DNA from 3 places in the Burkholderia alba genome. Region 2 is predicted to be linked to each of the others. Evidence: predicted binding sites of a transcription regulator. Region 2 holds the regulator's gene; each other region holds the start of a gene.

Region 1 (2,262 bases), on a different contig from region 2:
TGCTGCTGCGCCGCTTCGCGAGCGAGCGGCCGCTCGGCATCGACCTGTCCGCCTGGCCGGACAATGCCAGTTTCCTGGTCGACGGCGCGGGCGCGGCGTTCGCGATCCAGGACGAGTACCGGGTGCCGGTGCGCGCATCGATCGACTACAAATGGCACGCGATCGACGCGTTGCTCGGCGAGACGCCGACGGTCGGCGGGCAACGCTGGGTCGTCAATTTCTGCAGCGGCACCGGGATGGGGGCGAACCCGCGGCTGATCGCGCTCGGCGACGCCGGGGCGGCCGGCATTCACGCCCGTCTGCTCGGGCGCCTCGCGACCCATGACGGCGCGTGCGGCACGCTGATGCTCGATTTCTGCGACGACCGCGATTGGGCGCTGGTCCGGGCGCTGGTCGCGCGCAACGCTTGAGGTAGCCGGCGGCGGCTCGGGCGCGAGGCGGTCGAGGCGAAACCGCCGCGCCGCCGTCCCCCCGAATCCGGCGCGGCACAATTCCGGAAAAAATCCGGTCAATAAATCCACCGGATCGACTCAATTCAATTGCCGTCGGTCAAATTGCCGGACGCACGTCCGATCCATGCGGGACCGCGATCCCGGGCACCCGGGACGGTGTCCGAATTTGACGAAAATCAACCCAAGTCGACGGTAAACAGGCGCATCGGGCCGGTCTCTGCACATTTTTTCACAAGCCACCCTAAAGTATTACGATATTCTTTCCGAAAATTACCGTTGTAAAGCACGTAAGCAATAGGCCAACCAATACTTCGGGGTGATTCAATGGCGATCGACAGCACTTCCATCTCCAAAGCCAATACCGCGCTGCAGGACGCAGCCCAGTCGATCATCAACGGGACGACCGGCAAGTCCTCGATGGACGTGAACGCGCTGGTCGCGGCGCTGGTCGGCGGCAAGACGGCGGGACTGACCGTCGCGCTGAGCGAGTCCGCCAAGAAGAACAACGACCAGGCCGCCGCGCTCGGCCGGGTTCGCACCGATCTCACGGCGCTGCAGAACGGCCTCGAATCGCTGTCCAACGGCACGCTGCTGCAGAAGTACGCGATCAAGGCGACCGGCAAGGGCCTGACCGCGACCACCGACAAGGGCGCCGCGGCCGGCAGCTACCAGGTGGACGTGAAGCAGATCGCGAACCAGCAGTCGCTGGTGTCCGGCGCGTTCGACGCGAAGCAGAAGCTCGGCACCGGCACGCTGACGCTCGGTGTCGGCGACAAGTCGATGAAACTCGACATCACCGCGCAGAACAACACGCCGGCGGGCATTGCCGCGGCGATCAACGGAGCGGCGAACAACCCGGGCGTGTCGGCGACGGTCGTCACGGGCACCGACGGCGCGCACCTCGTGCTGCGCTCGACGGCGTCGGGCAGCGACAAGGTGATCAACGTCGGCGTCGACGGCGTGAAGGACGACAACGGCCTGTCCAAGCTGGCGATCGCGTCGACGGCCGACTCGAAAGGCGGCCCGTCGACCATTCCGAAGGACGACAAGAACGGCTGGACGCAAAGCGCGGCCGCGCAGGACGCGATCCTGACGGTCGGCGGCATCACCGCGCGCAGCGCGGAGAACACCGTGAGCAACGTGATCGCGGGCATCACGCTGACGCTCACGCAAGAGTCGGTCGGCACGTCGCAGTCGCTCAGCGTGACCCCCGACCTGGAAGGCCAGGCGAAGGCGGTGACGAACTTCGTCGACCTGTACAACAGCGTGGTGTCGACGATGGCGGCGTACTCGACGTTCGACAAGTCGCAAAAGAAGGGTGAACAGGGCGGCACGCTGCTCGGCGATCCGACGATCGCCGCGATCCGCAATACGATGGGCCGGCTGGCGTCCGAGGGCGTGCGCCACGGAATCGGCAAGGTCGGTCTCGCCGATCTCGGCGTGACGTTCGCGCCGCTCGGCTCGAAGCTGCCGGAAGGTTCGCTGGTGATCGATCAGAAGCGGCTCAACGGGGTGCTCCAGAACAGCCCGGCGACGGTCGCGAAGGTCTTCAACGAGGTCGACGGCATCGGCAAGCAGCTGAGCGACGAGCTGTCCGGGCATCTGAAGAAGGACGGCACCTTCGACAGGCGCTTCGAGGGAATCGACCGCGACATGAAGAGCCTCACCAAGCGGCAGGAAAGCCTGACGAACTATGCGGCGGATCTCACCAGCCAGTACAAGGCGCAGTTCACCGCGCTCGACGCGCTGATGGCGAAGATGAAGAACAATTCGGACTATCTGACCCAGTTGTTCGGCGGCGCGTTCAGCG
Region 2 (2,262 bases):
CGCGCCCAGGATCAGCAGCAGCGTGGCATCGCCGCCGTCGTCGAGGATCATGTTGGCGAACTCGCCGTTCGGCCATTCGAAGATGCGGTGCGAGAATTCCCAGTACTCGTCGAGCGACTCGCCCTTGAACGCGAACACCGGCGTGCCGGCTTCGACGATCGCGGCGGCCGCGTGATCCTGCGTCGAGAAGATGTTGCACGACGCCCAACGCACGTCGGCGCCGAGCGCCTTCAGCGTTTCGATCAGGACGCCCGTCTGGATCGTCATGTGGAGCGAACCGGCAATGCGCGCGCCCTTCAGCGGCTGCTGCGCCTTGTATTCGTCGCGGATCTGCACGAGGCCGGGCATTTCGGTCTCGGCGATGTTCAGTTCCTTGCGGCCCCAGGCGGCCAGCGCCAGGTCGGCGACAACGTAATCTTGCGAGGAAATGGAATCGATGACTGCGGCGTTCATCACGCCCTCCTTTCTAAAAAAGTTCTAGAAATGTGACGTGAGCGCCGTTCAGAAAGCGGCCGGTGCGCGCACTCGGGTTCGTGCCCCGGGGCCCGCGCGGCCGCTCATTGAAAGCTTCCGAGCCTGGCGGGACTGAGCCCGTCGCAACGCTCCTCGGAAACGAAGGGTGGATTGTAGCAAATAGAAGCGAAGATTTCCTGACTGTATCGGGCAACGATTCGCCCGGGGCCCGGCCGCTCAGTGCTCCGCGCCGACCCAGGCCTGCTCGCGCAGCCGCGCCCGCAGTCGCGCCACCGCCTGGCTGTGCAACTGGCAGACCCGCGACTCGCTGACCTCGAGCACCGCGCCGATCTCTCGAAGATTCAGACCCCTTTCGTAGTACAGCGACATCAGCAGTTTCTCGCGCTCCGGCAGCCGCTCGATCGCCTCGATCAGCGCGTTGCGCAGGTGATCGTCGAGCAGCGCCGACAGCGGATCGGAATGATCGACGCGGTAGCGGTCGAGGAACGGTTCGTCGTCGGCCGAGCGGTCGAAATCCTCGTAATAGATCAGTTGGCTGCCGTGCAGGTCCTGCAGCATCGACTGGTATTCGTCGAGCGGCATCTGCATGTGCGTGGCGATTTCGGTTTCGCTCGCCGGGCGGCCGAGCTGCTGCTCGATCTGGTGAACCGCATGCTCGACCTCGCGCGACGTCTTGCGCAGGCTGCGCGGCAGCCAGTCGTTGCTGCGCAGTTCGTCGAGCATCGCGCCCCGGATCCGCTGGGTCGCATAGGTTTCGAACTGCGCCCCCTGGTCTTCCTTGTAGCGGCCCGCCGCGTCGAGCAGGCCGATCATGCCGGCCTGGATCAGGTCGTCGAGATCCACGCTCGCCGGCATCTTGGCGACGAGCTGCAGCCCCAGCCGGCGCACCAGCGGCGCGTACTGCGCCAGCACCTCGTCCTGGGAGATCTTTCCTTGAGCGTTGTACATCGTGCCCTCTCTTAGCTGGGATCTGTTTCCACGTGGAAGCAGACCCTTGGCGTTCAGGCGGCTTGCGCCGCACCCCGTTCAAACGCCGAACTTCCTGTTCGGGCCCGGCCCGCGCCCGGACCCGGACGCAACGGCCAATACAGCAGATCGGCGGCGATCTGCCGGTAATCCCGCGCCGCCGCCGCCGACGGAAACGCGTCCACCACGGTGCGCACCAGCTCGCGCGCATGCTCGATCAGCGGATCGACCGTCACGCAGCCGGCCTCCGACAGCGACACCGTCAGGTAGCGGCTCGCGACCCCCGCGAGGTTGTCGTAGGCGGCTTTCGCATCCGCGCGGTTCTGCACGTGGTTCATCAGCACCCGGAACTGTCCGAGCGCGTGCGCATAGTGCAGCCGCTTCATGCACGCATAGGCCTCGGTGATCGCCTGCGCGGCCACCCGCGTGACGATCAGCACGTCGTGCGCGTCGCGCGCGAGCGGCGAAAACGCCCCGTGCGAATCGAGCTGCGTATCGACCAGCACGATGTCCGCGACGCCGTCGAGCAGCGCGGCGGGCGCGACGTCGCGATAGCCCGAGCGCGCGAGCCGCGATGCCGCCAGCACCGAGAAACCGAGGTCGTGGCGCACCGCCTCGCCCTCGCGCAGCCAGGCGCCGCACCAGGTCGCGGCCACCGAATGGACGTCGGCGCGCTCGTCGACCACGAGCACGTCCTTGCCGAGCGCCGCGAGCGCGGCGGCCAGGTTCACTACCGACGATGTGCAGCCGACCCCCGCCGGGCCGCCCGTCACCGCGACGACGCGCGACGAGCGGCCGGCGAGCAGACGCCGCAAGCCTTCA
Region 3 (2,262 bases), on a different contig from region 2:
GCGCGGCGAGGCGCAGGCGCGTTTCGTGCACCTGGTTCGACGGCACGAGGATCGCGCCGCCGGCGTCGGCGAACTTGTACGGGATGTTGGACTGCTGCAGCGCGGCGATGATCGCGCCGCCGTCGCGGTCGGACAGGTTGCTGTAGAGCACGCGGTAGTCCGGTGCGCGGCTCCACAGCACGAGCGCGACGATCGCGGCGATCGCCAGCGCGGCGACGACGAGGAACGGCAGGCGCGGGTTGGTCTTCATCCGCGACAGGCCCGAGAAGCGCTCGGCGAAGCCGCCCAGGCCGAAGTCCGCGCCGGCCCCGGCGCCACCGGGCAGCGCGCCGGCCGCGGTCGCGGCATTGGGCGGCGTGCCGGCGAGGCTCGCGCGGGCGTCGGGGTTGATCAGCGAGTTGGCCTGCGAATCCATGCGTCGGGTTTCTCCACAGCGGGCTGGCCCGTTCGGACGAGCGGGCGGACATTGACACGATGCGATTATCCGTAAGCGCGTCCGTCCCGATCGGCCGAATAGAGCGGGGTTTCCCCCGTACTTTCACCGCTTTGGCGCAGGCCCGGCTGCTATGCTTTTTCGCAATCCGGCATGGCGCCCGCGGCGGGTCCGCCACCGGTTTGCGCCGGGCCCGAGTCCCGGTTTGGCCCTTTTGCGGAGATCACATGACTGCCCCCGTCAACGGAATCGCTTCGGCGTTGCAACAGATGCAGGCGATGGCCGCGCAGGCGGCAGGCGGCGCCACCGGTCCGGCGGCGCTCGCCGGCTCGGGCGCGGCCACGGCAGGCACCTTTGCCAGCGCGATGAAGGCGTCGCTCGACAAGATCAGCAGCGATCAGAAGACCTCGCTCGGCGAGGCGAAGGCGTTCGAGCTGGGCGCGTCGAACGTATCGCTCAACGACGTGATGGTCGACATGCAGAAAGCGGGCATCGGCTTCCAGTTCGGACTGCAGGTGCGCAACAAGTTAGTGAGCGCCTACAACGAGATCATGCAGATGTCGGTCTGAGCCCGGCGTCCCGCGTCGTTTTCCTAAAGCTTTTACTTTCCCTTCCGATAACTCCGGTAGATGTTCTCGCACCGTGCGATGCGCGGCGGCGGGCCTACCCTGCGTTTCTTTATCTCAAAATTAGGAGGCCGCCATGTTTTCCCCAGGACACGCTGGAGCCAGCGCTTATGCTCGGGTCGGCGTCGAGACAGGGGTGATGGGCGCGAACCCGCATCGGTTGATCGCGATGCTTTACCAGGGGGCGCGGCAGGCGATCGCGCTGGCGCGGATGCACCTGCAGCAAGGCAATGTGGCCGCGCGCGGCGACGCGATCGGCAAGGCGATCCGGATCGTCGAAAGCGGCCTGCAGCAGTCGCTCAACCTGGAGGTCGGCGGCGAGATCGCCGGCCGCCTCGATGCGCTCTACACCTATGTCGCGCGGCGCCTGCTCGAAGCCAACGTGCAGGCGAGCGAGGCGATGCTGATCGAGGTCGACGGCCTGCTCGCGACGCTCGAGGACGCGTGGACCGGGATCGGCCCCGAGGTTGCGAGGATGACCGCCCAGGCAGGGACGGACGCCGCGCGATGAACCGGAACGCCGATTACCTGGCGCGCTACGAGGCGATCGCGGCGGTGTCCGGCCGGATGCTGACGGCTGCGCGGGGCGCGGCGTGGCATGAGCTGGGCGGTTTGCAGGAGGAGTATCTGAGGCTCGTCGACGGGCTGAAGGACGCCGAGCAGGGCATCGCGCTCGACGATTCCGAGCGCGGCCGCAAGTACGAACTGATTCGCCGCATCCTGGCCGACGACGCGGCGATTCGCGATCTCGCGAGTCCCGATGTCGCGCGCCTGTCCGCGCTGTTCGAGGCCGGGCGCTCGACGAGGGTGCTGAAGGATCTGTACCAGGCGCGCCGCTGACCGCGGACGACGGCTCCTCGCGTCGGTGCCGGCGGACGGCCGTCGCGCGCGATTGACCCGATTTTCATCCGGCCCGCGCCAGGATTCATGATGACCGGTATCGATACCGTGGCCGCCGCCATCCTGGCGAGCCGCATCGACAGCTTGCTGAACCTTCCCGTGCCGGCCGCGACGGGCGGCGCCGCGCCGTCGCAGGTCGGTTCGTCCGCGACCGCGCCGGGCACGGCGACGCCGACCGCCTCGCCGAACGGGGCGCCGGGCGCGCCGCCCGCGTCGGCGCAGACCGCGTTGTCCGAAGTCGGTCTGACGCTCGACGCGATTTCCCGCTACGGCGGCGAAGCGACCGCGCCGGTGCTGGGCGGG

The links. The regulator FliA, encoded in region 2, starts transcription of late flagellar genes. The targets are predictions, from matches to a motif close to CTAAAGTTTNNNNNNNNNNNGCCGNTA.
Region 1: fliD (flagellar filament capping protein FliD) is a predicted target of FliA. The motif match lies at 694-720, and genes of this name have one in related genera.
Region 3: fliS (flagellar export chaperone FliS) is a predicted target of FliA. The motif match lies at 1,026-1,052, and genes of this name have one in related genera.

The regions. Positions count from the first base shown of each region.
Region 1 covers NZ_JAWJWL010000010.1:89,137-91,398, forward strand. The annotation lists gene RZR99_RS13505 (phosphatidylinositol-specific phospholipase C) at 1-410, shown strand, start outside; gene fliD (flagellar filament capping protein FliD) at 777-2,262, shown strand, end outside.
Region 2 covers NZ_JAWJWL010000006.1:246,290-248,551, reverse strand. The annotation lists gene ahcY (adenosylhomocysteinase) at 1-453, opposite strand, end outside; S-adenosyl-L-homocysteine riboswitch at 486-614, opposite strand; gene RZR99_RS09120 (RNA polymerase sigma factor FliA) at 691-1,422, opposite strand; gene RZR99_RS09115 (MinD/ParA family ATP-binding protein) at 1,476-2,262, opposite strand, start outside.
Region 3 covers NZ_JAWJWL010000007.1:84,440-86,701, forward strand. The annotation lists gene fliF (flagellar basal-body MS-ring/collar protein FliF) at 1-415, opposite strand, end outside; gene fliE (flagellar hook-basal body complex protein FliE) at 661-1,002, shown strand; gene fliS (flagellar export chaperone FliS) at 1,136-1,570, shown strand; gene RZR99_RS09810 (flagellar protein FliT) at 1,567-1,899, shown strand; gene fliK (flagellar hook-length control protein FliK) at 1,990-2,262, shown strand, end outside.